Regions from separate parts of the Achromobacter sp. DH1f genome, predicted to be linked through region 2. Evidence: riboswitches for the same ligand, from Rfam matches in the RefSeq annotation. Region 2 holds a riboswitch; the other holds the start of a gene.
What was found. A riboswitch is a leader RNA that binds a small molecule or an ion and turns the genes downstream of it on or off. The one in region 2 is predicted to bind manganese.

Region 1: it holds a riboswitch for manganese, as region 2 does, so the genes downstream of both, U858_RS0108930 (sodium:calcium antiporter) here and mntP (manganese efflux pump MntP) in region 2, are expected to answer to the same signal.

What each region holds. Positions count from the first base shown of each region.
Region 1 is NZ_AYMF01000010.1:241,146-255,976, forward strand. Features, by position in the region: gene U858_RS0108880 (threo-3-hydroxy-L-aspartate ammonia-lyase) at 1-420, shown strand, start outside; gene U858_RS0108885 (complex I NDUFA9 subunit family protein) at 536-1,456, shown strand; gene ruvA (Holliday junction branch migration protein RuvA) at 1,488-2,060, opposite strand; gene ruvC (crossover junction endodeoxyribonuclease RuvC) at 2,157-2,705, opposite strand; gene purH (bifunctional phosphoribosylaminoimidazolecarboxamide formyltransferase/IMP cyclohydrolase) at 2,705-4,294, opposite strand; gene U858_RS0108905 (helix-turn-helix domain-containing protein) at 4,394-4,633, opposite strand; gene dusB (tRNA dihydrouridine synthase DusB) at 4,670-5,692, opposite strand; gene U858_RS0108915 (UbiH/UbiF/VisC/COQ6 family ubiquinone biosynthesis hydroxylase) at 5,775-6,944, opposite strand; gene U858_RS0108920 (hypothetical protein) at 7,025-7,489, shown strand; gene U858_RS0108925 (aminopeptidase P N-terminal domain-containing protein) at 7,518-8,861, opposite strand; yybP-ykoY riboswitch at 8,996-9,235, shown strand; gene U858_RS0108930 (sodium:calcium antiporter) at 9,238-10,242, shown strand; gene U858_RS0108940 (hypothetical protein) at 10,698-11,030, shown strand; gene mgtA (magnesium-translocating P-type ATPase) at 11,453-14,254, shown strand; gene U858_RS0108950 (porin) at 14,312-14,831, shown strand, end outside.
Region 2 is NZ_AYMF01000017.1:88,661-103,491, forward strand. Features, by position in the region: gene U858_RS0115435 (MFS transporter) at 1-928, shown strand, start outside; gene U858_RS0115440 (FMN-binding negative transcriptional regulator) at 1,002-1,634, opposite strand; gene U858_RS0115445 (N-acetyltransferase) at 1,716-2,216, opposite strand; gene U858_RS0115450 (hypothetical protein) at 2,247-2,441, opposite strand; gene U858_RS35925 (hypothetical protein) at 2,944-3,105, shown strand; gene U858_RS0115460 (YiiX family permuted papain-like enzyme) at 3,128-3,748, shown strand; gene U858_RS0115465 (hypothetical protein) at 3,757-5,418, shown strand; gene U858_RS0115470 (tRNA-binding protein) at 5,429-5,800, shown strand; yybP-ykoY riboswitch at 5,852-6,024, shown strand; gene mntP (manganese efflux pump MntP) at 6,038-6,601, shown strand; gene kdgT (2-keto-3-deoxygluconate transporter) at 6,814-7,815, opposite strand; gene U858_RS0115490 (fimbrial protein) at 8,019-8,609, opposite strand; gene U858_RS0115495 (fimbrial protein) at 8,870-9,400, opposite strand; gene U858_RS0115500 (fimbria/pilus outer membrane usher protein) at 9,424-12,006, opposite strand; gene U858_RS0115505 (molecular chaperone) at 12,019-12,786, opposite strand; gene U858_RS0115510 (fimbrial protein) at 12,915-13,463, opposite strand; gene U858_RS35655 (hypothetical protein) at 13,462-13,665, shown strand; gene U858_RS0115515 (response regulator transcription factor) at 13,831-14,487, shown strand; tRNA gene U858_RS35660 (tRNA-His) at 14,587-14,702, opposite strand; gene U858_RS0115520 (SOS response-associated peptidase) at 14,778-14,831, shown strand, end outside.

The DNA of each region.
Region 1 (14,831 bases), on a different contig from region 2:
GGCGGCCTGCTGTCCGGCTCGGCCCTGTCGGCGTTCGCGCTCAGCCCGCGCTGTCTGGTCTACGGCGTCGAGCCCGAAGCTGGCAACGATGGCCAGCAATCGCTGCGCAAAGGTGAAATCGTCCGAATTCCGGCGCCCAAGACGCTGGCCGACGGCGCTGCCACCACCCACCTGGGCCACCTGACCTTCCCCCTCATCCAGAAGTACGTGCGCGATATCGTGACCGTCACGGACGACCAGTTGGTGACCACCATGAAATTCTTCGCCGAGCGCATGAAGATGGTGGTCGAGCCCACGGGCTGCCTGGCGGCCGCGGCCGTGTTGCAGAACGTGGTGCCGGTGCGCGGGGCGCGCGTCGGCGTCATCATCAGCGGCGGCAACGTCGACCTTCCGGCCTACGGCAAGTTGCTGGCGGGTTGAACCCGCGCGCGCCGCCGGGGTGCCTCATCGCCCCGGCATGGCCGCCTGCGTGCTTGCGGCCAACGCCCGTGCAGGGCAGAATCGGGCTTGAATCCTGAAGAACAGGGGCTGCTCCATGCGTATCCTTGTCATCGGCGGCACCGGCTTCATCGGCCGTCACCTCATCGCCCGGCTGTCCGGCGCGCAGCACCAGATCCTGGTGCCCACCCGCCGCTACGGCCAGGGGCGAGACCTCCAGCTTCTACCGACCGTCACCTTGCTTGACCGCGACGTGCACGACGATGCCGCGCTCGACGACCTGACGCGCGGCTGTGACGCGGTGGTGAACCTGGTGGGCATCCTGCATGGCAAATCCGGCCGTCCGTACGGGTCGGATTTCGCCCAGGCGCACGTGCACCTGCCCCAACGCATCGCACGGGCCTGCCGCCGCCAGGGCGTGCGCCGCCTGCTGCATGTCAGCGCCCTGGGCGCCGATTCCGCCGGCGCCAGCATGTATCAGCGCTCCAAGGGCGACGGCGAAGCCGCCATCCAGAAAGAACTGGCCGACTGGCGCGAGGGTGGCTGGACGATATTCCGCCCGTCCGTGGTGTTCGGACCCGACGACAATTTCACCAATATGTTCGCGCGGCTGGCGCGCTGGCTGCCGGTGCTGCCGCTGGCGGGGGCGCAGGCGCGCATGCAGCCGGTGTACGTGGGCGACGTGGTGTCGGCCATGGTCACCGCGCTGGGCGACACGCACACCTGCGGCAAGGCCTACGAACTGGGCGGCCCGCAGGTCTACACCATGGGTGAGATCGCCCGCCTGTGCGCGGCCTGGGGCGGCCATCCGCGCCCGGTGATCGGCGTGCCGATGGGCGTGGGGCGCTTGCAGGCGCTGCTGTTCGAATGCCTGCCCGGCAGGCCGCTGATGTCGCGCGACAACCTGGATTCCCTGCGCCGCGACAATATCTGCCTGGGGCCGATCGCGCCTGAACTGAACGTGGTGCCCACCGGCCTGGAAGCGGTGGCGCCGGGTTACCTGGCGCCCGTGCGTTAGCGGGCGGCGCGACCGGTCCGATTGACGCCGTTCAGCGCACCAGCGACTTCAAGGCCTGCTTGATACCGTCCGACACGCCCACGCCTTCAGGCAGCGTCTTCAGGGCGGCCAGCGATTCTTTCTCGGAATACCCCAGCGCCAACAGCGCGTTCAGGATGTCGGACTGATTGTCCGGCGTAGCGTGCGAGGCGGCGCCGATGTCCGCGCCCAGCTTGCCGCGCATTTCCAGCAGCAGGCGTTCGGCGGTTTTCTTGCCGATGCCCGGCACGCGGGTCAGGCGGCCCGATTCCTGCAAGGTAATGGCCTGGGCCAGGTCGGCCACCGACAGGCCCGACAGCACCGACAGCGCGGTGCGCGCGCCGATGCCGCTGACCTTGATCAGCTCGCGAAAGGCGCTGCGTTCGCCTGCCGTGGCGAAGCCGTAGAGGATGTGGGCGTCTTCGCGCACCGTCAGGTGCGTGTACAGCGTGACCCGCGCGCCGGTTTCCGGCAGCGAGTACAGCGTGCTCATGGGCACGTCGATGTCATAGCCCAGACCGTTGACGTCCACACAGACGGTGGGCGGCAGTTTTTCGATCAGGGTTCCGGTAATGCGTCCGATCATGGGGCGATGGCCTGGCAGAAGAGGGGGCCGCGAAAGCCGCGGTGAATGCCGGGATTCTATACGGGTCCGCGCGGCGCGTGGGCGCCGGGGGGGGGCTCAGCCGATCAGGCGGCCGTTGCGGATGCGCGTCTTGCCGCTCATGCGCAGGCTGGTGCCCAGGCGTTCGAGCTTGTCCTGCAGCGGTCCCACGTGGGCGTGGCAGATGGCGCAGGCCAGTGCATCGGCCGAGTCGGGGGCGGGGGTGCCGTCCAGCGCCAGCAGGTGCTGCACCATCATCTGCACCTGTTCCTTGGCCGCGCGCCCGGTGCCCACCACCGCCTTCTTGATCTGCAATGCGGTGTACTCGTGCACCGCCAGCGAGCTGTCGGCCAGCGCGCACAACGCCGCGCCGCGGGCCTGGCCCAGCAGCAGCGTCGACGCCGGATTGGTGTTCATGAAGACGATTTCCAGCGCGGCCACGTCCGGTTGCGTGTCGCGGGCCACCTGGCGCAGGTTGTCCAGGATGACCTTCAGGCGTTCAGACAGCGTCAGCGCCGGCGGGACCACGATGGTCCCGCTGGCCACATAGCGCAGCCGCGAGCCGTCGGCATCGATCACACCGAAGCCGGTGCGGCGCAGGCCGGGATCGATGCCGAGGACGCGCATCAGTGGCGGAAGTGGCGGGTGCCGGTCAGCACCATGGCGATGCCGTGCTCGTCGGCCGCGGCGATGACTTCATCGTCGCGCATGCTGCCGCCGGGCTGGATCACGCAGGTCGCGCCTGCCGCCACCACCACGTCCAGGCCGTCGCGGAACGGGAAGAACGCGTCCGACGCCACGGCCGAGCCCTTCAGGGTCAGGCCGGCGTTTTCCGCCTTGATCGACGCGATGCGGGCCGAGTCGATGCGGCTCATCTGGCCGGCGCCCACGCCCAGGGTCATGCCGCCGCCCACGAACACGATGGCGTTGGACTTGACGTACTTGGCGACCTTCCAGGCGAACGCCAGGTCGCTCATTTCCTGTTCGGTGGGCTGGCGCTTGGACACGACCTTCAGCGCTTCGCGCGGCACGTTGTAGGCGTCCGGGCTTTGCACCAGCCAACCGCCGCCGACGCGCTTGACGTCGAAGGCGTTCTGGCCCGTGCCCATCGGCACTTCCAGCACGCGCACGTTCTTCTTGGCGGCCAGGATGGCCAGCGCGGCGCCGTCATAGGCCGGCGCCAGCAGCACTTCCAGGAACTGCGCGCTGACGGCTTCGGCCGTGGCGGCGTCCACCGGACGGTTGAAGGCGATGATGCCGCCGAAGGCCGACGTCGGGTCGGTCTTGAACGCCTGCTGGTACGCGCCCAGCGTGTTGGCCGCCACGGCCACGCCGCAGGGGTTGGCGTGCTTGACGATGACGCAGGCGGGCGCTTCGAAGCTGCGCGCGCATTCCCAGGCGGCATCGGCGTCGGCGATGTTGTTGTACGAGAGTTCCTTGCCTTGCAGCTGGCGGTAGTTGCCCAGGAGCCCGGCCGAACGCTGTGCGTCGACGTAGAACGCGGCGGTCTGGTGGGGGTTCTCGCCATAGCGCAACGCCTGTTCCTGCTTGACCTGCAGGGTCAGCGTGCCCGGCCATTCCTGGCGGGCCGGCACGGCGTCCTGCGCGGGCTCGGCTTCGGTCAGGCTGGTCAGGTAGGCGGCGATGGCGCCGTCATAGGCCGCGGTGTGCGCGTAGACCTTCGCCGCCAGCGCAAGGCGCAGGCCGTACGAGGTGGCGCCGCCGTTGTCCATTTCGGACAGCACGCGCGAGTAGTCGACCGGGTCGATCACAACCGTCACGCCACCGGCTTCGGTGCCGTGGTTCTTGGCGGCGGCGCGCAGCATCGCCGGGCCGCCGATGTCGATGTTCTCGACCGCGTCGGCGAACGTGCAGTCAGGCTTGGCGACCGTTTCACGGAACGGATACAGGTTGACCACCAGCATGTCGATGCGATCGATGCCCGCCGCCTTGATGGTGTCCATGTGCTCGGCGCTGTCGCGGCGAGCCAGGAGGCCGCCGTGAATCTTCGGGTGCAGCGTCTTGACGCGGCCGTCCAGGATCTCGGGCGAGCCGGTGTGGGCGGCCACTTCGGTGACGGTCAGGCCGGATTCGGCCAGCAGCTTGGCGGTGCCGCCGGTCGACAGCAGGCGCACGCCACGCGCGGCCAGCGCGCGGGCAAATTCAACGATGCCGGTCTTGTCGGACACCGAAAGCAGGGCGGTTTCGATTTTCATGGTGAGGGACGGGAGTGGGGCGCGTACGCCTTTCTCGCTTCAGGTCGGGATGGAAAAACGGGGAAGGGACGGGCCGACGGGCCCGGCCTCAAGGCAACGCTATACCTGGATGTTATGAGCCAGCAGCTTCTTGCGCAGGGTGTTGCGCGTGATGCCCAGCATTTCGGATGCCCGCGACTGGTTGCCGCCCGACCGTTCCAACGCCACTTCAAGCACCGGGCGCTCCACGCAGCGCATCACCATGTCCCACATATCGTGGGGCTCGGATTCACCCAAGTCTTCGAAATAGCGCTCCAGGCTGGCGCGCACGCATTCTTCCAGGACATCTTTCTTGCTCATTTGAGTACAGATATTTTTATGTTGGTGTTGAGGCGGTTATGCCGCCAGCAGGGCTTTCGCGACAGGCGCCGGGTTGTTGCCGTCGCGAGAAATAGTGAGGAACCAGTCCGACACCGCCCGCCACTGGTCGCGGGTGTTGTCGATGAGGTTCATGCGGTCGCGGAACGAGTCCGCATCCGGCAGGCCGTCCAGATACCATCCTATGTGCTTGCGCGCCGTGCGTACGCCGGTGTGTTCGCCATAGAAGCGGTAGTGGTCGTCGAGATGTTCGAGCAGCAGTTCGCGCATTTCCCCATAGCTGGGAGGGGCCAGTGTTTCGCCTGTGCGCAGGTAGTGGTCGACTTCGCGGAAGATCCAGGGACGGCCTTGGGCCGCCCGGCCGATCATGACCGCGTCGGCGCCAGTGTAATCCAGGACGCGTCTGGCTTTTTCCGGCGAGTCGATGTCGCCGTTTGCGATCAACGGAATCTTCAGCTCGGCGCGGACGGCGCGGATAGTGTCATATTCCGCCTCTCCCGTATAGAGGTCGGCGCGCGTTCGTCCGTGCAGCGTCAGGGCGGCGATGCCGGCGTTTTCGGCCATCCGGGCCACGCGCAGGGCATTGCGGCTGTCGCGGTCCCAGCCGGTGCGGGTCTTCAGGGTGACCGGCACGCCCAGCGGGGCACAGGCCTCGACCACGGCGTCCAGGATGCGGGCGATCAGGTCTTCGTGGCGCAGCAGGGCCGAGCCCGACGCCACGTTGCAGACCTTTTTCACCGGGCAACCCATGTTGATGTCGATGATGCGCGCGCCCTTGTTGGCGTTGAACGCCGCCGCCTCGGCCATCATGGCCGGGTCGGCGCCGGCGATCTGCACCGACACCGGGGCAATCTCGCCGTCGTGGTTCAGGCGGCGCGAGGTCTTGACGCTATCCCACAGCTTGGGGTTGCTGGCGGCCATTTCCGAGACGGCATAACCTGCCCCCAATTTCTTGCAGAGCTGTCGGAAAGGACGGTCCGTCACGCCCGCCATGGGCGCGACAAGAACGTTGTTGGGAAGGGTCCACGGGCCTATGCGCATGCTCACATTTTAACCGGCTCGATCGAACCCTCTTTTTCGTCCTGCAACAGCTTGGTAACAAGTGGACGAAAAACAGGGGCGATCAGGCGCGGAAACCCGTCAGCAGATGTTGCGCCAGCGGCGCCCGCAGCGGCGCGGCCAGGTCCAGCCCCAGCAGGGCCAGGCCACAGGCGTGCTCGACCGGCGCCAGGCCGGTGGCGAAGATGCGCGGCATCAGATCGGTCAGGCCGGCCGTCACCACGCGGTCGAACTGGCGTGCTCGGCCGAAATCGGCCAGCGCGGCGGTGGGGCTGGCGTTCGGCTGGGCCAGCCAGCCGCCCAGCGCCTGAGCCAGCCGGGCGGCGTCGCGCAGCCCCAGGTTCAGGCCCTGGCCGGCCACGGGGTGCAGCGTCTGCGCCGCATTGCCGATGGCCGCCACGCGGCCCTGCACCAGCGCGCGACGGGCGCTGAGCGCCAGGGGAAAGACGTGGCGCGGTGCGTGGCACGACAGGCGTCCGAGGCGGTCGCCGAAAGCGGCGGACAGCGCCTGCGAGAACGCGGCGTTGTCCAGCGCGGCGAGTTCGGCGGCGCGTTCGGGCGCGCTGCACCAGACCACGGAATAGGCGTCGGGCAGTTGCGGGTGCGGCAGCAGCGCCAGCGGGCCCTCGGCGGTAAAGCGTTCCCAGGCCCAGCCGCGGCGCGGCAGGGTGGCGTGGGCGGTGGTGAGCAAGGCGTGCTGGCCGTAGTCGCGCCGCAGGTCGCTGGCGCCGGCGCCGTCGGACTGCACGGCGATGCGGCAACTGAGCGCGGCCTCGCCCTGGCTGATGCGCACGCCGTCGCCGTCCTGGCCGTCGATCTGGGCCGGGGGGCCGGCCAGCAGCGTCACGCCGCTGGCGGCCACGCGTTCTTCCAGCCTGGCGTGCAGCGCCGAATACGCGACCACGCAGCCCAGTTGCGGCACGTCGAAATCGGTGTGCTGGATGACGCTGCGGCCCAGCCGGCCGCGCTGCGACACATGAATATTGAGGATGTCCGCCGCCTTCGCGGGCCAGGCGTTAAGGGATTCCAGCAGCACCCGGCTGCCGTGGTTCATGGCCAGCACGCGGGGATCGGCTGCGGGGATGGCGGCGTCGGGCGTGACCGGTGCCGGCGATGCGCCGGCCAGCAGCGCGATGCGGGCCGGGTCCGGCGCCACGCGTGCCAGCATCAGCGCCAGCACCCGGCCCACGGGGCCAGCGCCAAGAATCGCAATATCGAAGGCGGAGATAGTCATGCCCGGATTTTACCCGTCCACTACAATCCGGGGCAGCCGGCGCGGCTTGGCGCCAGAGACCTTTCTACCGGTTGAACGACATGACGCAGCTCGAGGCTTCTTCTTCGCTTTCCGCCGCCATCGCCCGCCGTCCGCGCGGCAAGGTCGCCGTCGGCCTCTTGGCCTGCCTGTTCGGCTGGCTGGGGGCGCACTGGTGGTACCTGGGCCGCCGCCACGCCTGGCTGGTGACGGCCGTGGCGCTGGTCAGCCTGTTCTGTGCGTTCCGCTACTACCCGGTCTGGTGGGACAACCCGGCGTTCTTCGTGCTGTTCATCCCCATGATCGACGGCTTCATCGAAAGCGCGGTGTTCTCGCTGATGCCCGACGAGAAATTCGACCGTCTCTACAACCCGGGCCTGCCGCCGTCGAGCAAGACGGGCTGGGGCCCGGTGCTGGTGGCCATCCTGGCCTGCCTGGTCGGGGCGACGGTGTCCATGTTCGCCATCGCCATGGTGGTGGTGTACGTGTGGGTGGCCATGGGCTGGCTGGACGGCCTGACGCTCTGACGTTCTGCCGTCGCGATCCCGGCCGGCCCTATTCGCGCATCAGCGCCTCGATCTCGCTGGCCTGTACCGGCACGCCGCGCGTGATCAGCTCGCAGCCTTCGTCCGTCACCAGCGCATCGTCCTCGGTGCGGATACCGATATTCCAGTAGGCCTCGGGCACGTCGTCGGCCGGGCGCACATAGATGCCCGGCTCGATCGTCAGCATCATGCCGGCCTGCAGCGTGCGCCAGGGGCGGTCGGCGCCATGTCCGGCGCCCGGCTGGCGGTAGTCGCCCACGTCGTGCACGTCCAGGCCCAGCCAGTGGCCGGTGCGGTGCATGTAGAAGCGGTTGTAGTCCCCCGATTCGATCACGCCATCCAGTGAGCCCTTGAGCAGTTTCAGGTCCAGCATGCCCTGCGCCAGCACGCGCACCGCGGCCTCGTGGCCGTCGTTCCAGCCGCGCCCGGGCGCGGTGGCCTGCGCCGCGGCCTCTTGTGCGGCTACCGTCAGGTCGTACAGCGCGCGCTGCGGTCCGCTGTAGCGGCCGTTCACGGGAAAGGTGCGGGTGATGTCGCTGGCGTAGCTGTCGACCTCGCAGCCGGCGTCGATCAGCACCAGGTCGCCATCGCGCAGGACGGCTTCACCGGCAGGGTAGTGCAGCACGCAGGCATTGGCGCCCGCGGCCACGATGCTGTTGTAGGCCACCGCCTGCGCGCCATGGCGGCGGAATTCATACAGCAGTTCCGCTTCCAGTTCGTATTCGCGCATGCCGGCTCGCGCCACGCGCATGGCGCGGGCGTGGGCGCCGGCCGAAATCTTGGCCGCCCGGCGCATCGCGGCGATTTCCGAGGGGTCCTTGATCAGCCGCATCTCGGCCAGGATGGGGCGGATGTCCTGTTGCCGCTGCGGCGGCACGTGGCCGCCGCGGCTGGCCTCGCGCGCGGCGGCCAGCCAGCGGTGCAGGCGGCCGTCGGTGCGCTTGTCGCCCGCCAGCGGCGCATACAGCGTCGGCTGGTCCAGCAGCAGCTTGGGCATCAGTTCGTCCAGGGCGTCCAGCGGCTGGGCGTCGTCGAACCCGAAATGCTCGGCTGCCGCCTCGGGGCCGAACCGGTGGCCTTCCCAGATTTCATGTTCGATGTGGCGCGGCCGGCAGAACAGCACGGCGCGGTCGGTGGCGCCGGCCACCAACACCAGCCAGGCGCCGGGTTCGGTGAAGCCGGTCAGGTAGAAAAAGTCGCTGTCGTGGCGATACGGGTATTCGGCGTCGCGGTTGCGGATGGCTTCGGGCGCGGTGGCCAGGATGGCGATGCCACCTCCGTCCGCGCGCATCCGGTCCATCAGGCGCTGGCGCCGGGCGGCGAAGGGGGCGATGTCGTCGGGAGGCAGGCTCATGGGTAACGGGCGCGGGGCGCCGGCGGGAAGCTGGAATGCCATTTACTTTACTCGCCGTGCCGCCGATGCGACAGTGCGGCCGCATTGCCACGCGCGGCGCGGGGATTCACTGGACTGTCATGCGGGCGCTGCTACAATCGCGGCTCTGTCATTGGGGAGTAGCCATCCTTTGTCCCCAAAGGAGTTAGCGTCAACAGACTTGGTGGTTCGGTACCGCGTAGCGGTTGCCAGAACTCCATGGCGCTAACGGTCTTCGTGTCGCGGCCCGCCCGCGCACGAATCAGCCAGGCGAGACCTTTGGCCGCGTAGCGTTCACCCTAGCCGGGCGAGCCGTTGCGTCGCGCCAATTGGTTTCCGCTCGTCCGGCTGCGTCTATATGTTGCTCACCCTTTTCCTGTTTTTCCTGTCCGCGGCAGTGATCTATTTCGCCTGCGAATTCTTCGTCAATGGCGTCGAATGGGTCGGACATCGCTTCCATCTGGGCGCCACCGCCACCGGCACCGTGCTGGCAGCCTTTGGCACCGCCTTGCCCGAAAGCGCCGTGACCTTCATGGCCGTGGTCTTCGGCGAGACTCCCGAACAGAAAGACATCGGCGTCGGCGCCGCCATGGGCGGCCCGCTGGTGCTGGCGACCCTGGCCTACGCCGTCGTCGGCTTCGCCCTGTGGCGCGCCCGCCGCGGCCAATCCGCACAGGCCAACTGTATCAACGCGGACCAGCGCCGGCTGGCCCGCGACCAGGCCTGGTTCATGGGCATCTTCGTCTTCAAGGTCGGGCTGGGCCTGCTGGCCTTTGCCTGGAAGCCCTGGCTGGGCATCCTGTTCCTGGCCACCTACGGCCTGTACATCAAGCGCGAACTGAGCAACGACGAGGAAACCATCGACAGCGAGGACCTGGAGCCGCTCAAGCTGCGCCCGCGCGATGAGAGCCCGTCGATGTTCTGGGCGGCCACCCAGACCATCCTGGCCCTGGTCGTGATCGCGGGCGCCTCGCACGTGTTCGTCAACCAGATCGAATTGCTGGGCGTGGCCATGGGCGCTTCGCCGCACGTGGCGGCCTTGCTGCTGGCGCCCGTCGCCACCGAACTGCCCGAGATCATGAATGCGCTGATCTGGGTGCGCCAGGGCAAGGAACGCCTGGCGCTGGCCAACATTTCCGGCGCCATGATGATCCAGGCCACCATTCCCAGCGCGCTGGGCATCTTCATGACGCCCTGGCTGCTCGATGGCCCGCTCTTGGCGGCCGGCCTGTTCACCATGCTGTCCATCAGTCTCTTGTGGCTGCGTTTCCGCCGTTCGGTCATGAGCGTGCCGGCGCTGTCCGCGGTGGGCGGTTTCTACGCCTTGTTCGCGGCCTACCTGGGCTGGCATTTCTACGCCTGACGCAAGGTCTTGGTGCAGGGGGGATTGCAGGCCGCAAGCGGTCTGCGTCCTTTTTCGCACAAAGCGGGCCTTTTCTGCCCCTAAACCTTGTCCATCAGTGGAAACCCGCGTAAAATTCCGCTGTTATCCATCTCAGGAGCAGTCTTCGTGAATACCGATTCCGGCGAAAGTAGTCGATCTTGCATCGACGTCGCTGTTTAACAGGTCCACGCAGAACTCCGTCTGCCGCAGCCTGTTGAACAGGTTGCGGTTGTATCCCAAGCCCCAGGCAGCATCCGGGGCGGCAGCGCAAGCCCACGGCTTGCCGGGATTCTCCCCCAACATCATCCGCCAGAACCGCCGCTAGTCGCAGCGCCAGCGTTCGTGCACGTCTTTTTCGTGCCCGCCCGCCCAGCGCCGTGCGTGTGTGCGCGCGTATCCGCGATACCGCTCCCCATTTTGCAATGGAGGTCGTTATGCGTTTCTTCGACTTGTTCCTGCGCCGCGCAGGCGTAGACCGTGCCACCGCCCTGGGCCGCCGCCGCGGCACCTCGCGCCTGACGGTCATCTGTCCGCGCGACGAGCTGGGCGCCCTGCGCAAGCAGATCTGCCTGGACTTCAGCGCCGCCGGACTCGACGTTTCGCAGGTGCAGATCGACCAGGGCACCGACCCCGGCATGGCCTCGGCCTGCATCACCGTCAATTGCCCGCCCGAACTGCGCGGCGAACTGATGTCGCAAGCCCGTCGGCTGAGCGCCAACCCCGCCGTGCGCCACGTGCATTTCGGCGCCCAACCGCTGGCGGCCTGAATCCGCCCCTATCCACCCAGGAGAGACCATGCCCAGTGCCATAGACCCCGAGCCTCGATTGCGCCACGTGCGTGGCGCCCGCTTGCCTGTCTGACCTGTCCTCTCCTTGCGAGCCGACTGGCCGGATAGTCTCCCGGTCCGTACGGAATCCGCAGCCCTGAACCCCCGGCCAGGCCCGCCCCGCGCGCGCCCGTTCCGCCGGCCCCGGTTCTTCCGCTAGTTTCCCGTTCCGCTTCACGCACTCCCGGCGCGCCCATCGACGCGATCCGGACACCGGCAACATCGCCCCGGTGCCTGCGCACGCCTGTACGTGGCGGATTCGGCCTGTCTTGCACAGGTCGTGGCCCCGTGCTGCCTGCGATCCGGCCCGGCTGCCTGTCGTCCGTGTCTCCCAGAACAACACCAAGAACCCGAGCACTCCGATGTTTAAATTCCTCAAGACCTTTTTCTCTTCCGCCGCCGGGCTGCGGCGGTCGGGGCGCCACTTCCGGCGTTCCCCCATGCTTGAAGGCACCGGCCAGGCGGTGGCCGCTACCGCCTCCGACGCGTCGCGTCGTGCCAACCGCCGCATGCTGGACGTGTCCCGCATGGACTTCGATGCGCTTTTTTCCCTGTTCCGCAGTGGCCGGGGCGGCCTGTCGGAAGTTCAGGCCGACGAGGCCCGGGCGCGCTACGGCGCCAACGAGGTCGACCACGAAAAGCCGCTGACCTGGTATGCCCATCTGTGGCAATCCTTCCGCAATCCCTTCAACCTGCTCCTGACGGGCCTGGCCAGCCTGTCCTGGGTGACTGACGTCTACATGGCCGAGCCCGATGACCAGTCCTGGAAGGGCGTCATCATCATCGGCTCGATGGTGGTGATCTCGACGCTGCTGCGCTTTGTGCAGGAACGGCGCTCGAATCGCGCAGCCGAAGCCTTGAAGGCGATGGTGCAGAACACGGCCACCGTGTTGCGCAGCGACGCTGCCGGCATGGCCGAGGGCGACGCCCGGCGCTTTTTCGGCGCCACGCTGCACGCATCCGGTTCGCGCCAGATCGAAGTGCCGCTGGCCGAACTGGTGCCGGGCGACGTGGTGCTGCTGTCCGCGGGCGACATGATCCCGGCCGACTGCCGCATCCTGGGCGCCAAGGATCTGTTCATCGCGCAGGCGGCCTTGACCGGTGAATCGCTGCCGGTCGAAAAGTACGCCATGCAGCGTGTCGACACCGCCAATGCGCTCGAACTCGAGAACATGGCCTTCATGGGCACCAATGTCGTCAGCGGGTCCGGCAGCGCCCTGGTGGTGGCGACTGGCGCCGGCACCTATTTTGGCCAGTTGGCGGGCCGCGTGACGCAGACCTCGCGCCTACCCACGCAGTTCCAGCAGGGCATCAACCGCGTGAGCTGGGTGCTGATCCGCTTCATGCTGGTGATGGCGCCGATCGTGCTGCTGATCAACGGCTTCACCAAGGGAGACTGGCTGGAAGCGCTGCTGTTCGCGCTGGCGATCGCTGTGGGCCTGACCCCGGAAATGCTGCCCATGATCGTCACGGCCACCCTGGCCAAAGGGGCGGTACGGATGTCGCGGCGCAAGGTGGTGGTCAAGCGGCTGGATGCGATCCAGAACCTGGGCGCCATGAACGTGCTGTGCACCGACAAGACCGGCACGCTGACGCAGGACCGTATCGTGCTCGAGCGCCACACCGATGTGTATGGCGCCACCAGCGACGACGTGCTGGCCTATGCCTACCTGAACAGCTACTACCAGACCGGCCTGAAGAACCTGCTGGACGTGGCTGTGCTGCGCCATGCCGAGGTCGAGCGCAAGCTGGACCTGGCCGCGCGCTATCGCAAGATCGACGAGATTCCGTTCGATTTCTCGCGCCGTCGTATGTCGGTGGTGGTCAGCGAAACCGAAAACGGCCGCGAGCACCACGAGCTGATCTGCAAGGGCGCGCTGGAGGAAATGCTGTCGGTCTGCACCCGCTTGCGCGTGGGCAACGATGTGCACCTGCTGACGGACGCGCGGCGCGCGGACATCCGCCGGGTCACCGCCGATCTGAACCGCGACGGATTGCGGGTCATCGCGGTGGGCGTGCGCGAACTGCCGCCCACGCAGCAAGCCTATGGCGTGGCCGATGAATCCGACCTGGTGCTGGTGGGCTACATCGCCTTCCTGGACCCGCCCAAGGAATCCACCGGCCCGGCGCTGGCAGCCCTGCGCGATTCCGGCATCGAAGTGAAGGTGCTGACCGGCGACGTCGAACTGGTGACGCAGAAAGTGTGCCGCGAAGTGGGGTTCGAGGTCCGCAAGGTCTACCTGGGCGACCAGATCGAGGCCATGGACGATACCCAGCTGGCCCTGGCCGTGCGCGAGGCCAACGTCTTCGCCCGGCTGACCCCCGCGCACAAGGAGCGCATCGTCCATATGCTGCGGACCCAGGGCAATACCGTGGGCTTCATGGGGGACGGCATCAACGACGCGCCGGCCCTGCGGGCTGCCGACGTGGGCATCTCGGTGGACTCGGCGGTCGATATTTCGAAGGAAGCCGCCGACATCATCCTGCTGGAAAAAAGCCTGATGGTGCTGGAGGACGGCGTGATCGAAGGCCGCAAGACCTTCTGCAACATGCTCAAGTACCTGAAGATGACCGCCAGCTCCAATTTCGGCAACGTCTTCTCGGTGCTGGTGGCCAGCGCCTTCCTGCCGTTCCTGCCGATGCTGCCGATCCACCTGCTGCTGCAGAATTTGATGTACGACATATCCCAGACGGCGATTCCGTTCGACAATGTCGACGAAGAGCTCCTGAAAAAGCCGCAGCAATGGGACCCGGCCGGCCTGGGCCGTTTCATGGTGTTCTTCGGCCCCATCAGTTCCATTTTCGACATCGCCACGTACGCACTCATGTGGTACGTCTTCCAGGCCAATGCGCCTGAGCACCAGACGTTGTTCCAGTCGGGCTGGTTCGTCGAAGGACTGTTGTCGCAGACGCTCATCGTGCATATGATCCGCACACGCAAGATCCCGTTCCTGCAAAGCCGTGCCGCCTGGCCCCTGATGGCCATGACGGCCATGGTCGTCGGGCTGGGGCTGTTCCTGCCGTTCTCGCCGCTGGCGGGGTACTTCCAGCTGCAGGCGCTGCCGTGGTCCTACTTCCCGTGGCTGGCAGGGATCCTGTTGAGCTACTGCGTCCTGACGCAACTGCTCAAGGGCATCTGGGTCCGCCGCTACGGCTGGCAATAGTCAAACCGAACCACCTGGCGGCGGGCAGGGCGCCCGCCGCGCACTCAGGAGATAGCTATGAAAATCACGACTGTTGCCAAGACGCTGATGGCGGGCGCGGCAGGGTTCCCCTTGATGGCGCATGCGGCGGGCGATGGCCCCGGTGTGCAACTCTATGGTGTCGTCGATGCGGGCATCGCCACCACCCACACGTCGGGACAAGGCAGCCACAGCGGCCTGCTCAACGGCGGGCTGACCGATTCCCTCTGGGGCCTGCGCGGCAGCGAAGACCTGGGCGACGGCTGGAGCACGCGCTTCCAGCTGGAAAGCGGCTTCGACCCCTCCACCGGCAAGCGCGCCGACGACGACCGCCTGTTCAACTATGGCGCCTGGGTCGGGCTGGCGCACGAGGCCTATGGCGATCTACGCCTGGGCCGCCAGTACACCGTCGGCAAGACCTACGGCAATGCGCTGGAACTCGCTTCCTGGAAGGAAATGGGCATGGGCGCCACCTTCAAGGCGTCCGACAACTACCAGTTCAGCAACCTGGTCAATTACTACACGCCGACCTGGCAGGGTTTCCAGGCGGGCATCGGCT
Region 2 (14,831 bases):
GGGCATGGGCTGGGTGACCTTGGGCGCGGCGGCAGTCAATGCCCTCATCGCGCCGTGGTTCGTGCGGCGCCGCCCTGCCGCGCTGGGCATGGCCTACAACGGCGCCAGCGTGGGCGGCATTGTGTTTTCACCGCTGTGGGTATTCCTGATCGCGGGTTACGGCTTTGCGCAGGCGGCGCTATGGGTCGGCGTGGCGATGGTGCTGGTGATCGCGGTGCTGGCCCGCAAGGTGTTTTCCATCACGCCGCAGCAACTCGGACAATTGCCTGACGGCGCCGCGGCGGACGCGCCCGCGCAAGCGGCGGTCAACACGCTGGCCCGCGTACCCCGGCTGTGGCGCGACCGCGCCTTCCTGACGCTGGGCGCCGGCATGGCGCTGGGGCTGTTCGCGCAGATCGGCCTGATCGCGCACTTGCTGTCGCTGTTGGCGCCGCTGCTGGGCGCGCAGACCGCAGGCATCGCGATGGGGCTGGCCACCGCCAGCGCCATCGCCGGGCGCAGCCTGGTCGGCTGGCTGATGCCGCCCACCGCAGATCGCCGTAAGGTGGCTTGCGTGTCGTTTGGCGTGCAGATTGCGGGATCGCTGGTGCTGATGCTGGCCGCCGACCATATGTGGGCGGTATGGGTGGGCGTGATGCTGTTCGGCGCGGGGATCGGCAACGCGACGTCGCTGCCGCCGCTGATCGCCCAGACGGAATTCGCGCGCGAAGATGCGTTGCGGGTGGTGCCGCTGATCGTGGCGTTATCGCAAGGCGCCTATGCCTTCGCGCCGGCCGCGTTCGGTGTGCTGCGGTCGGCTTCGCAGGACGCAGGCACGTCGATGTTCTGGTTCCTGGCCTTGGCGGCCTGCGTGCAGGCCGCGGCGATCGCCTGCCTGGCGTGGGGCTGCGGGGCATCGGCGCGGCGGCCCGTGCCCGCCATGGCCTGACCGCCATGGCATCACGCAGCCGGCGCGGGCGGAGCCAGATTCAACGAGCCCCAGCCCGGCCGCGGGCGGCGGTTCAGTCCAGGCCGCCGCGGCGCGCCACCAGGCCTGCCATGACGGCGTCACCCTGTTCGGCGGCCAGGCCCGTGGCCACGCCCTGGCGGTCGGCGGGCGTACGGTTCTGGCTGACTTTCCATTTGCCTTCGATGCGCGTGATGGCGATTTCGACGCCGACGATGGCGCGCATCTGCGCGGCGATGAAATCGTCGGGCGCATCTTCGACCCGCCAGGGCTGCACCCGGGCTTTTTCCTGGGCGTCCGTCAACGCACCGATCTGCGCGCGCACCCAGGCGGGATCGTCGTGGATCACCGGCGTGCCCCAGACGTGCACGGCAACGAAATTCCAGGTGGGCACGACTTTGTGCGTCTCGGCCTTGGTGGCGTACCAGGACGGCGTGATGTAGGCCTGCGCGCCATGGAACACCACCAGGCATTGCGCCCCCGCGGCCAATTCCTTCCATTGCGCATTGGCGCGCGCCATGTGCAGGCGCAGCACGCCGTGCGGCCCTTCCGGATAGAGCAGACAGGGGATGTGGTTGGCCATCAGCCCGCCCTCCCCGCTGGTCATCATCACGCCCAGCGGATGGGCGCGGATGAAATCGTGCTGGACCTCGAGCGAATCTTCACGGAAAGCGGACGGCAGGTACATGGCGGCAATAGGCGTCGTGTCGGGGAAAAACACACGATAGCGCCAGCCTGGCTCCATAGCCAGAGCCATATAAACCCCAATTCATGGGGCCACAATATCGGCCAATGCCTTCACCAGCAGCACCGTGGTGAAGCCGCTGTCCCATTCTTCGTCGGGATAGGTGTCGATTTCGGCGTAGCCGTGCTTGCGGTAGAACGCGCGGCTCTGGGTGTTGAACGTGTCGGTTTCCAGGCGGGCGTCGGCGAAGCCGGCCGCGCGCATGCCGTCTTCGGCCAGCGCCAGCAGCGCCGCGCCCACGCCGCGCCGTTGCAGGTCCGGATGCACGTGCAGCGCCCAGATGAAGTTCTTTTCCCAGTCGACCATGCCCGCCACGCGGCCGTCGACCTCACAGACGTGGAACTGCGCGCCGCGCTCGGCGACGTATTGCGGGATCTTGCCCGAGTCCAGGAAATGCCGGTATTTTTCCGGCGTCATCTGCGGCTGCCAGGTGCCTTCATAGGTACGCGTCAGCACGTCCTCGAGGGCGGCCGCGTCGGCTGCGCGCGCCGGCCGGATCGTCAGGGGGGATGAGGGTTGCGTCATGCGCGGCAGTGTAGCAACTGCGCGCGGGGCTTATCGTCGGACGCGCTCGTAGGCCTGGTTCATGCGCTCGCGCGCAGACGTTTCCTGTTCGTAGGCGCGGTCGTAGGTGTCCAGGCATCCCGGCGTGGGATTGGGCCACTTGATCGCGGCGACGGCGGCGGTGAGCTCGTCCCGCGCGCGCTGCCATTCCTTGACGGCGGCGTACCACTCTTTGGTCGTGTCCATAGTTTCCTCCCTATGTGCACGGCCCCATCGTAGTCCTGCCCAGGCGGGTGCGGCTGATGCAAGCGGTGACGCGGAAGGATGAGACGCTCGGGTTTTCGGATGGCTACCGGGTGGGAACGGATCCGGCAGCACGGCAGGACATGACGTGTCATTGCCAATATCGGACGCATCGCCTTTCGCAGCCAAGGTAGAATTGCGCGCCGCGGCCTCGCGGCCTGCTGCGGTCTCGCGCAAAAAACCCTGCGCGCCGCCGTCGATTGAACCCGCCGCCGCCGCCGCGGTCATAGAAAGCCGGTCCGCATGGCCGGCCATGGGGCGGTTTGGCCGGTTGGCGTTGCCGCCGGCGCCCGCGCCAACCTTGCTGCCGCCTTTCAAGGCCCGCCGCCAGCCGCCGCGAATCCCCGTTTCCTCATATCACGATGTGATGAATATTGACGTCAACCCTCACTTACCCACGGCCGCGGCAAATGCTACTGTTCCGCCTGTGCAAGGAGTACTAGCAATGGATCAGAAGACCAAGCCCTGGGCCTTTCCCAAGCCCCATCCGGAAAACACCCCGCGGGGCGAACGCAACAAGCAGGAGTTCGACGCGCCCGTCGCTGAAAAAGCACCCGCGGCCAAACCGCGCAGCAAGAAAACCGCCAGCGCCGCGGCCAAGCCATGATGCGCGGCTGAACGCCGCCCACATGCCCATGCGCTCCTTCGCCATCAACTGGCTTGCCCGTACCGCCGCGGCCGCGCTCTGCGCCGCATCCCTGACTGCCGTTGCCGCCCCCGACGTCCAGACGGGCGACCTGGTGTTCCAGCAATCTCGTTCCGCGCAAAGCCTGGCGGTGCAGCAGGCCACGCATTCGCCCTACAGCCACATGGGCATGATCGTGCTTCGGCAAGGCCGCCCTTATGTGCTGGAAGCCGCGGCTACGGTGCGCTACACGCCGCTGGCGGCCTGGGCCGCACAGGGCGAACGCGGCGCCTATGTGGTCAAGCGCCTGCGCGATGACACGCAACTGACGCCGCAACGGCGCGACCGCCTGGCCGCCATCGGCGCCACGTATACGGGCAAGCCTTATGACGCGGCGTTCGGTTGGTCGGACGACAGGATCTATTGCTCGGAACTCGTCTGGAAAATCTACCAGCGTGCGCTCGGCGTCGAAATCGGCGCACTGCAGCCGCTCAAGACCTTCGACCTGAGCGCGCCCGCCGTGCGTGCCAAGATGCGGGAACGCTACGGCGACGCCATCCCCTGGGATGAACCGATCATCTCGCCCGCCGCGATGTTCGATTCCCCGCTGCTGCGCTCGCCCTGAACCCGGCCATGGACGCGACGCCGATCCCGTTCATGAACCCGGCCTTGCGCGGCGCAGGCAAGATCACCGGCGTCTTTTTCAACCCCGCCGGCGATATCGCCGCGGTGGCTTCGGTGTTTCCTTTGCTGGCCAATCCGCGCGCGCGGGCTGCCTATGGCGGCGCCGCGTTGCGCTATCGCGTGGGCCTGTACCGGCTTGGCGAGACGACGCCCTTCGCGGTGTACGACGCGCTGCGCCTGCCGGTCAACGACGTGGCGTTTCACCCCACCGAGCCTGTCGTCGTGATCGGCGCGGGCAGCTACGACGGCGGCTATCTGTTCGAAGGCGATCTGGCCTTCTGGAACTGGCAAAGCGGCAAAAGCCGCCGCCCGTACGCGGCCGTTCCCGAAGTGGTGCGCTGCCGCTACAGCGATGATGGCAGCCATGTCGTGGCGTGGGTGCGGCCCTGGGACGAAGAATGGGGCGACCAGGAATACGATGCCGACGGCGACTGGAACCAGGTGCTGGACACGTTGTTCCCCATCCAGGTGGACGATTCGGAGGCCGCGTGGCACTTGCGGTCGCCCGCAACGCTGACGCTGGATCCGGCCACCGCCACGAGCGGCGGCGCCGTCACGCCCGACGTCGATGCCGCCCGTCGCCTGGCGGATTGGCTGGCCTTGCCCGACCTGGGTCTGCGCGGCGCGATCTGGGACCTGGCGTGGCGGGATGCCGACACGCTGGTCGCCACGCACGACGATTGCCTGCTGGATCTCTACGCCGCTGACGGCCGCCTCATCGCCCACCACGAAGGCGGCGGCCATGGCGCGGAAATCCTGCGCGCCGCCTCGATCACCGTGCATGCCATCGCCCCACCCGATCCCGGCGACCGGTTTCGCCGCGATTCCCGTCTGTATGCGCTGCAGGGCGATGCCCTGGTCGCGCTGCGCGACTACGCCGGCCAATACACGTTTTCCATTGCCAGCGACGGCCGCGTGCTGGGACGCCAGGACCGCATGGGCCCGACGCGTCCGCGCGCCCATGACGTCCAGCTCGATGCCACGCTGACAACGGAACAACGCCTGGACGTCGGCCATTACGACTGCTTCAACCACTACGTCGGCATCAACGGCGCCCCCCACCTGTTCGCCGTGCAGGGCACGCCGCCCAGCTCGCACGAAGGCAAGCACCTGTGCATCGTTCACCCGGACGGCCGCATCGAACGCCTGTGGCCGCTGCTGCAACCCGACGGCACGCACGCCAGCCACGCCATGGAATGCCGCGGCGCGTATGTCGACGATGAGCAAGGCCCGGGCGTCATCATCGCCGGCAAGCACTATTGCCCCACGGTGGACAACACATACAGCGGTTTCATCTACCGCAAGAGCCTGGCGCGCGGCGTGCTGGCATGGCGCCACGCCACCCATGCGTCGCCCACCATGATCCTGGCCGCAGCCGGCCTGGTGATCGCGGCATTCCTGGATGGCCGGCTGATGCTGATCGACGCGCTGACAGGTGGCGTGCGGCTCGATACCAAGATCCGCATGGCAGGCGCCGCCACCGTCATCTACGCCCTGGACGCTCGCGACGACCGCCTGGCGATCGGCACGATAGACGGGCGCATCGCCGTGGTCGGCGTCCAGGACCTGCTGGCCGCGCCGGTGACGCGCGGCGGCATCGACCTCGCTTAGAATTCCTGCCATGCACTACACCCAAGACCCCAATACGCCGCCCGCCCCGACCGTCAGCTTCGATGACTTCATGAAGGTCGACATCCGCGTGGGCACCATCATCGCTGCCGATCCGTTTCCCGAAGCGCGCAAGCCGGCCTACAAGCTGACGATCGATTTCGGCGCCGGCGTCGGCGTGAAGAAAAGCTCGGCGCAGATCACCGGCCGCTACGCCTTGGAAGACCTGCCGGGCAAGCGTGTGCTGAGCATCGTGAACTTCCCGCCTCGCCAGGTGGGCCCGGTGCGTTCCGAAGTGCTGGTGCTGGGGCTGGCCGACGACGCCGATCACACCGTGCTGGTGACGCCCGAACTGAACGTACCCAATGGGGCGCGGCTGACCTGAGCCGGGCGCCTGGCTGTGTCACACCCGTGCCACGCGCCTTTTGGTAAACTGGCGTTCCTCTTTGGGGAGTAGCCTCTTCCGGCCCCGTCCGGAAGCGTTTGCGTCAACATTCTTGGCCCCCCTGGCCATGGCGCAAACAACCGATACGGTTTGGCGAGACCATGGACTTTTCCGTAGCTTCTGACCGGGCGATAGGGAAAAAGTCTATGCGTTTCGCCCGGTCGGAGCTTCTCTCGCATGAATGCCCTTTCCACGATCGTCCTGGCCTTCGCCATGTCCACCGACGCCTTCGCCGCCGCGGTCGGCAAAGGCGCTGCGCTGCATAAACCCCGCTTGTCCGAAGCCCTGCGCACCGGCCTGATCTTCGGGGTGATCGAAGCGATCACACCCGTGATTGGCTGGGCCCTGGGTTCCATGGCCGCGAAGTTCGTGCAGGACTGGGACCATTGGATTGCGTTCGGCATGCTCTGTATCCTGGGCGCGATGATGATCCGCAATGGCCTGGGCGCCGACAAGGAAGAAGCCGCCCCCGTCGGCCGCCATTCGTTCTGGCTGCTGGCCGCCACCGGTTTTGCCACCAGCATCGACGCCATGGCGGTGGGCGTGAGCCTGGCCTTCATCGACAACAACATCGTCGTCACCGCGCTGGCCATCGGCCTGGCCACCATGTTGATGGTGACCCTGGGCGTCATGATCGGCCGTCTGGTCGGCAACGTCGCCGGCAAGCGCGCAGAAGTGCTGGGTGGGCTGGCGCTGATCGGGATCGGGGCCACTATTCTGTACGAGCACTTGAAGGCCTGATGCCTGGGCTATGTGCCCAGGCGAATGGCCCAAGCGGCTCAGGAAGCCGTGCAAGCGTATTTCTTTGAAGATGCGACGCACATCCCCGCCCCATCGAGTCCAGACTGCTGGTCAATGCACGCTGACTACAAAGCCGGCTTCTGGATGATGATCGATATCCGCGTGCCCGAGCGGAAGGCGGGAAACCCGAGCATCCCGCCTTCCCGGGCACACTAAACGCCGCTGGCCCCCATCACCGGCACGGCTTGCGCCTTGCCCCGGCGCACGCGCGGGGCGATGCGCTTGGCCCAGAAGGCGGTCAGCATGGGCACGAGCAAGGCGGTGATGACCACGCATGCCGCGACCAGGGCGGTCGCTGCCGGCGCCCACGGCTGGAACTGCGGCGCGGCGGCGGCGACCAGGCTGGGGGTGGCCGCGGCGGCGCCTGCCGTGCTGGACGCGGCCACACCCGCCGTGCCGCGGCCGCCGCCGATCAGGATGTCGGAAATCACCAGCGCCACGCCCGACGCCAGCATCACGCCCACCGCCACCACGATGCCCAGCAAGCCGGTATCCAGGATGACGGACAGATTGATGGTGTTGCCCAGCGCAAAGGCGAAAAACGGGATCAGCATGCGCGGCCCGCGGCTGAAGAAATCGCGCAGGTCTTCGTCCAGGTTGCCGAGCGCAAAGCCGATCAGGAACGGAATCACGACGCCGACCAGGTGATGCGGCTCGAACGCGGCCAAGCCCGTGGTTCCCAGGATGATCATGGTCATCAGCGGACCGGATTCCATGCCGATCAAGACGGATGCGCCGGCCTCTTCGCGCGTGCCGTATTCCTCCATCAAGGACGCGAACAGGCCCGCGTTGGTCATGTCCAGCGCGGCCACCAGCGCCAGCACCGACAGCCCCGCGAAAAAGCCGGTGGCGATGCCGCCTTCCGGCAGCCAGTGCGATGCCAGCAGAGCCACCACCCACGCCAGGCCAAGCTTGGCGCCGATCAGCGCGCCTGACTTGCGCAGCACGGTGCCGGTGGCGCGCAGGTTGATGGATGCGCCCAGGCAGAACAGCCAGACGGCAAGGATAGGCACGACGCCGGTGATCAGGCCGTTGGTGAACGAGCCGAAATACTTGCCGGTGTCGGGCCAGAAGGTGTGCAGCGCGGACCCGAGCAGCAGCGGCACGAGCATCATGCCGCCGGGAATCCGTTCGATGGAACGCTTGATTTTCATGTTGTCTCCGTTGTGGCGCGCGATCAGGCCGCGCTTTGTTTTTCCAATGAAATCAATTTTCATAAAAAAACACCATAGGGAAAGCCCAAATTTCGGGCATTTATCCCTAAATCAACGGGTAATTACCTAGTCATTCATCTCAAAAGGGCCCACTATTTATTTCATATATGAATTTAATTTTTATTAATAAAAATTTAGATGCACTAGCGGTATTGGAGCGTGATCGTGACCATGCCGTTCGCATCGCCCGGCGTGACACGGGACGACACTTGGTAGTACCTCGCGCTGTAGACGAGGTCCCACCCGGGCCCGTGGCTGCCGCGGTCGATCATCGTGCCCAACGGCACCGCGTTGCCGGCCCCATCAAGCAGTTGGATCGCCACCCCTGCGGCGCCACCCGATACCCCCAACAGCCCGCGACTGGCGTCCACCACCCTGTCACTGCTCACCGTCACGCCGACATGGGTGCCGGCGACGCAGGAAAGTCCCAGGTTGAAAACCTTGGCAGGCGTTGTGGCGCCTACGCTGCGAAAGTGGTCAACCGTGAACTGCCCGATCGAAATTGTTCTGTCCGCCCCTGCCGTCGCATGGCACCCGGCCGGCGTGGGGTCGATGTCGATATTCACCGGCCCGCTGCACCACGAATGCGAGGCCGGATAATCGGTACTGACCGGCGCCGAAGCGCCCGCCCAGACCTGACCACGCATCGCGCTGTCAGGGCGGTAAACCGCAGAGCAGGAACCGCCCCCGCGAACCTGGCACTGCACAGCCGCGCCATTGGCCGAACGCAGCATGCGGTTGTCTGCCGTGTAGAGCGTGACCCACGACTGCGCACCGTCCGTCGAACTTGGCTGCGAGAGCAAGAAAGTGACCGCCGTTCGCGTCTGCCGGGTCACCGACACTCCCACGGTTTGGGTCCCGCAATGGAAGGGAGCGGCCCACCCCGGCACTGGGAAACTCACGCTACACACGACCACAGCGCTCACGCATAAGGGCAACCAGGCGACAGGTTTCGGGCTTGTCATTGCGAACGGACGGCGCACAGTCACTGGGCCTATCGGTACGTCACGGTGAACGTGGCCGAACCGTTGGCGTCACCCGTGCCGATGTTCGCTTCGGTTCGGTAATAGCGGGCGTAATACTGCATATCCCAGGTCAAGGCATGGCCTTTGCCCTGATCATCGACAACCCCCAGCTTCACCGGCATCTTCTGTTTGTTGAGCAGCTGGATACCCACGCCGGTCGCGCCACCCGCGACGCCGATAACACCGTTGCTTGCATCCACGATGTTTGTCGACGAAGGCGTGACCAGCACCTGGACAGCGGTAGTGGGACAACGGATGCCCAGCGTGAATGGAACGTCGGACACGACAGAACCAATCGGCGCCGCGAATTCGCTGGTGTTGTGCGTACCCAAGGGCACATTGATGACCGGATTCACGATGGAGCATGACGCGGCCTGGATCTTGCCAGTGAAGCGCGCATTCACCACTTCAGCGTGAGCGGGCACTGAAAGACCCAGCAGTACGCACGCGGCGGCAGCCGCCTGGAAAGGACGAGAGCCAATGATGGTGTTTATGGTCATGATGCTTTTCCTTAAAGAGATGATTAATCAATCGCGGACTTGCACATCGCATCAGCGCGCTGGAATCGCACGCCTTCATCGATTGGTTTCTTCAACGCGTATTGCGCGTCGCACTGCATTCCCTGGGCCTGCCCCCACCGTATGTGAATCGCACCCTGCTCCGCAGCGCCTGAAATAAAGGCCTGGCCATCCTGCCCCACCACCCCGACCTCCTTGCCGCTGGCATCGGCGATCAACGATCCGAAAGGCGGCGCATTGCCGTGCGCGTCGTGGATATCGAGCATGACGCGATAGCCGACCGTAGTGTTGTAGTTGGCCCGCACCACCGCGCCGCGCGTCGGTATCACTTCAACCGCGGCATTCGTGACATCCACGTTGTGCCCCAGGTCTTCCGTCTGCAGGGCAACACGATTGCTGCGGTAGGGCTGCACATACGGCACCACGGTCCGTCCCGCCGCATCGGTGCGCACCGCGGTATGGCCATCCACCCCTACGCCCGCCGCGCCAGGCGCGTCGACCAACGCCACCGTTTCGCCCAGATACTGCGACAAGGTCACGCCCCGGTCATGCGCCACCAGCCCTCCCTGGACGCCCAGCGTGGTCTGTCCATAGCCGCGGCCTTGCGAGCGTCCGACATCCACCCGAGCCGCGCGCCCCTGATAACTGGCCGATGCGCTGCCATTCGGGCCGCCCCCCTCATTGGACTGTCCGCCCGTCACGGAATACGAGAGCCGGCTGTCATCCAATGCGGAACCGAAGACGGTGGCCTGGTTACTCATCCGTCCGCCCGAGTCGGCCGTCAGGCTGTATTGCGCAGTCGCCCTGGTCGAACCGATGGGAATCTGCAGGGTCAGCATGAATTGCCGATTCGACGGCTCGACAGCCATTTTCGAGTAGTTGACGTACACCCCGATCGCGACCTGCTTATAGGCCGTGTTGTAGCCAAGCTGCAGCGTCTGCTCAGCGGCCCCGCCCTGCCAATACGTTTCGTTCCTGGCGGTCACATAGGCATAGCCCCACCCGCCCAGTTGCTGGCTGACCTGGCCTTCGATGCGGCCGCGCCGGCCATGTCGGTTCGTTTCATGAAGCGTGCCGTCGGCGCTGCGCGCCCCCGGCTCCGCGGTCTCGGAGAACGTACGAAAGCCCGACGTGGAATAGCGATAGCCGAGCAGGCGAAAATCCGTGCCGATCGCGGCGAAGGACTTCGCATACAGCAAGCGCAACGATTGCCCGCCAGACCAGCTGCTGCCCTGCGCTTTGCCGCGCGCCCGGGTGGTATCGACAGACACAGCGCCGAAGTCGCCCAGGTTCTTGCCCACGCCCACCAGCCCGGACTGGTACGCACTTGAGCCGATCAAGCCGCCATACAGGGAAAAGCCATAAGGCAGCCCTCGCCCGACCGTGGCCTGCGCGAAGCTCGGCTGGCTGGCGTGCGTATAGCCTGACCGGTATTTACCGGAGGTGGCGCTGTAGCGCCAAACGCCCTCACGCAGCAACGTGGGCACCGCCGAGAACGGCTGCACGAAACGGGTCTCGCGGCCGTCCGCCTCGGTTACCACCACTTCCAGATCGCCGCTGGATGCCGTGGGGTAAAGATCGTCGATCGCAAACGGACCGGGAGCCACGTATTTGGTGTAGATGATGTAGCCGTTTTGACGCACCGCCACCTTGGCATTGGACTGCGCGATGCCGCGAATGACGGGCGCATAGCCCTGCTGGCTGTCCGCCAACATCTGGTCGTCCGAAGAGAGCTGAACTCCGCGGAATTGGATGCCATCGAAAATATCGCTGGGCGACGTGCCGTCGCCCAACAGCAGACGCCCACGGATGGCGCCAATGTCTCGCTGCGCATACGTTTCCACCGCACGCCAGGTCGAGGCCCCCATCATGTCCCGGTTGTAGGTCGAAAAATGCCGTACCCGCCAGGCGCCCAGATTCACACCGCCGCGCACCGCGCCGAAATAGGTATTCCCGGCCGAAGCGCCCGAATAATCGCTTCCACTGCTATTCGCATAATTCAATTGATAATTCAGAATCGCAGCATTGATGCCGTTGTCCCAGCGCTCCCTGGCGACACTGCCGCGAGCCAGGTTAATCATTGCCGCCTGCGGAATACTGATAGACAGCTTCTGTGCCGCCGCGTCGTAATCGATCATTGATTCAGGTATGGATTTCTGCAGATCAACGCAATCGAGTTCGGCAACAGCGTCAATAGCCGGGAAAGCCTGGATATTCAGTCTCCAGGCCAAGAGTTGGCCACGGGTAAGACAGGGTTGCGCATCGCCCTGCCCCGCCGTGACAAAGCGCACCTCTTCTTGCCCCATCAGCACCTGATTGACCAGGACATCCACGCGGTACATACCAGCAAGCACCCGATTGCCTTTGCTGAACAGCGACAGATCGGCGGACTGCGCGCCATTGATTTCCAGGAATCCCGAATTGAATTGCACATCGTCCGACACAACCGTGGCCGCGGCAGGATCAGGCGCGGCGATTGCCGTCGGCGCGACCAGGGTCGCCACCAGCGATAAACCGACCCACTTTGACCATGGGGCGCGACGGGCCCAGCCTCCCGCCCAGGCGAATGCCGCATCGACAGAGCTCATAGTCATGGCGGCTCAACGCCCGGGCGCGTCCGCCGCCGAGTCGCCGGCGATCAGACGACCCTGTGCATCAAGCACCAACGACGTCTTCGGCGTCATCGCCCCAAAATCGTTGATCGTTGTGTAAGTGACGCGGGTGGTCCCGTTGCGCACCGCGAATTTAAGCGGCACGTTCAACGATTGCGACGGCGCGATCATGTCGGGCTTGTACTCTTCCCGATCGGCCCCGTGGACGATATTGAGCGTGGCAATGGTGACGTGATACGACGTAGGGTTGTCGATCCTGAGCGCCATCCGCCCCCCTTGCGCACTGGGTACCAATGACCACCGCAATTGGGACGGCGCCCGATCTGCTTGCCCAGACAGACCTGCTGGACGGTAGAAAAGCTTGATGCGAGTCCGCATGGCGATCTGGAGCGTGTTTTCCTCCGAGGTCTTGGGCGGAATTTCCTTTACGTTCAACCAGTAAACCGATTCCTGATCCTGGCGAATGCCATCCCCGGCTCGCAGGATGCGCAATATATTTTCCTTGCCAGGGTCCAGACGCGACAGCGGCGGCGTGACGAAAAGAGGGGTCTGATTGTTACCCTCGCCCGCATCGACCCAGGCCTGAACCACGTACGGCGTCTTGTCGTCATTCTTGATGGAAACCGAAGCTTGCTGTTTTGCTTCTTCAAAGACCACCCGCGTCCCCCCCACCATCACCGCGGCCGCAGCCGTATTGATCAATGGCAAGAACAGCCCCCCGGCAATGCAGAACATCAGAAGGCGCGCTTGGTGCATGTTGGTTCCGTCCAAAATAAGCAGGCAATAGCTGTCCCGCTGCGCATCGCAATGCGCAGTCACTGACAGTCTTTAAGATTGGCCGGCAGGCTGCCGGCCAGGAGAATACGCCGCCCGAGGGCCCGGGTTTACTGGTATGCCACCGTGAATTGCACGGTGGCGTTGGCAGTGCCCGCCGTCACCGCCGGGCCGCCGCCCACCGGAATGTCGGCGGTTTGAATGTAGGCGGCCTGGAATTGCAGGTGGTTGTCACCCTGAAGCACGCTGTAGTCACCGGAATTGGAACCCACCTGAATGGCAGAGCCAGCGGAGTCCTGCATTTGAATCGCGATGCCCTTGGCGACCGAGGAGATCACTTCGCCCGCGCCGATCTGCAGATTGCCGTCGGCGTCGGAGATGCCATCGAAGCGCACGCTCGCGGTCTTGTCGCCACTGCAGCGCAACAAACCGATGGTGAATTTGGCTGGTGTGGTCTTGGAGCCCTTGGCGGTGAACGACGTGGTGTTCCAACTGCCCATATTGACGGTCATGTTCTGGCTGATTGGGGAAATGGCGCAGGGCGAGGTATTCACCTGGCCGTGGAAACTGATATGGCCGTCCGCCGCCCAAGCCGTGCCGCCAGCGAAAGCGCCACTGACGCCCACGGCAATCACCAGGCAATTCGTGAAGTTCTTCATGATCGATTTTTCCCCGTTGAATCCAGACAAAGAAAATACCGACCAGCATTCAATCCGGCTGCACATTTCACGCAGCGCCGCTGCGGCGCGGGCGGAATTATTTTCGGTATTTTCAGATGCCAGCCCAGGCTTTCTTGAAGGGCTCACCGGCAACGGAAATATAGTTCAACCCATCCGTCCGCTGAGCCAAGAGGATTCCTAAATTACGCGACGCCGCATTATTGAAGAGCCAAAGTCGGCACCTTCATCACGCCCGCGTCAATGTAACAACCAATAGGAATATTCTGAAAACAACGATAATTTCCGCACATCCGCTTGCGGCCAGCAGCATGATAGGAGCCCTACCATAAGCAAGCGGAGCTGTACCGTGAAATACGAATTCGTTATTGCTGATGATCATCCAATTATCCTGGCCGGAATTCGCCTAGCCATCAGCCACCTTCCTGGGTGTCAATTGGTGGCGCAGGCTTCCAACGGCAGGGAACTGATAGATGCGCTGACCAGGCACACGTGCGACGTGTTGATTGCGGACTACTCAATGCCGAACAGCTCTTATCCCGACGGCCTGGCCTTGCTCACTTTCGTACGCCGCCGTTACCCGGAAATTCGAGTCATAATTTTCACGATGATCGACAACCCGCTGCTGATCCATAGAATGTTCGAATTGCAGGTGTCTGGACTGCTAAGCAAAATGGACTCGTTCGAACATATCGAGAACGCGTTGCACGCACTCGATGACGATGAGCCCTACTGCTCACCCATCATTCAAAAAATTCTGCAGTCGTACAAAAACAGCCGACTCGATCCGCATCCGATCGAGCGTTTATCACCCCGGGAACTGGAAGTGCTGAGACTGTGCGCCTCGGGACTGCCCGTAGGAAAAGTCGCCGAACAGCTACGCCGCAGCATCAAGACCATCAGCACGCAGAAAACCACCGCAATGAAAAAGCTGGGCTTCGCCAACGACGCGGATCTGTACAGCGCCATCTTCGAACACAAGCTGCTCAAGAACATCGCTATCTGAGGGCAAGGCCAATCCCTTGTGCCACCGACATCCGACACAGAAAAACCAATAAAAAAGGCGCCTTGGTTTGACCAAAGCGCCTTTCTTCATTGAATTCGGTGGGGTGGCTGATGGGACTCGAACCCACGACAACTGGAATCACAATCCTGCGTAATTCCTAGGTTTTATGCGGTTCTCCGGGCGAAACTGGTGGCATGGCCCTGAAATTCAACCACGGTTTCATGCGGTTCTCCAGGGTGCCGCCACCGCAGATTTCACCCCTATACTGGCCCTTCCCATGGGAGGGTGTCATGTGCAGCCACTACCAAACCCTGAAGGACGCCGAGCTGCTGCTCAAGAAGTTC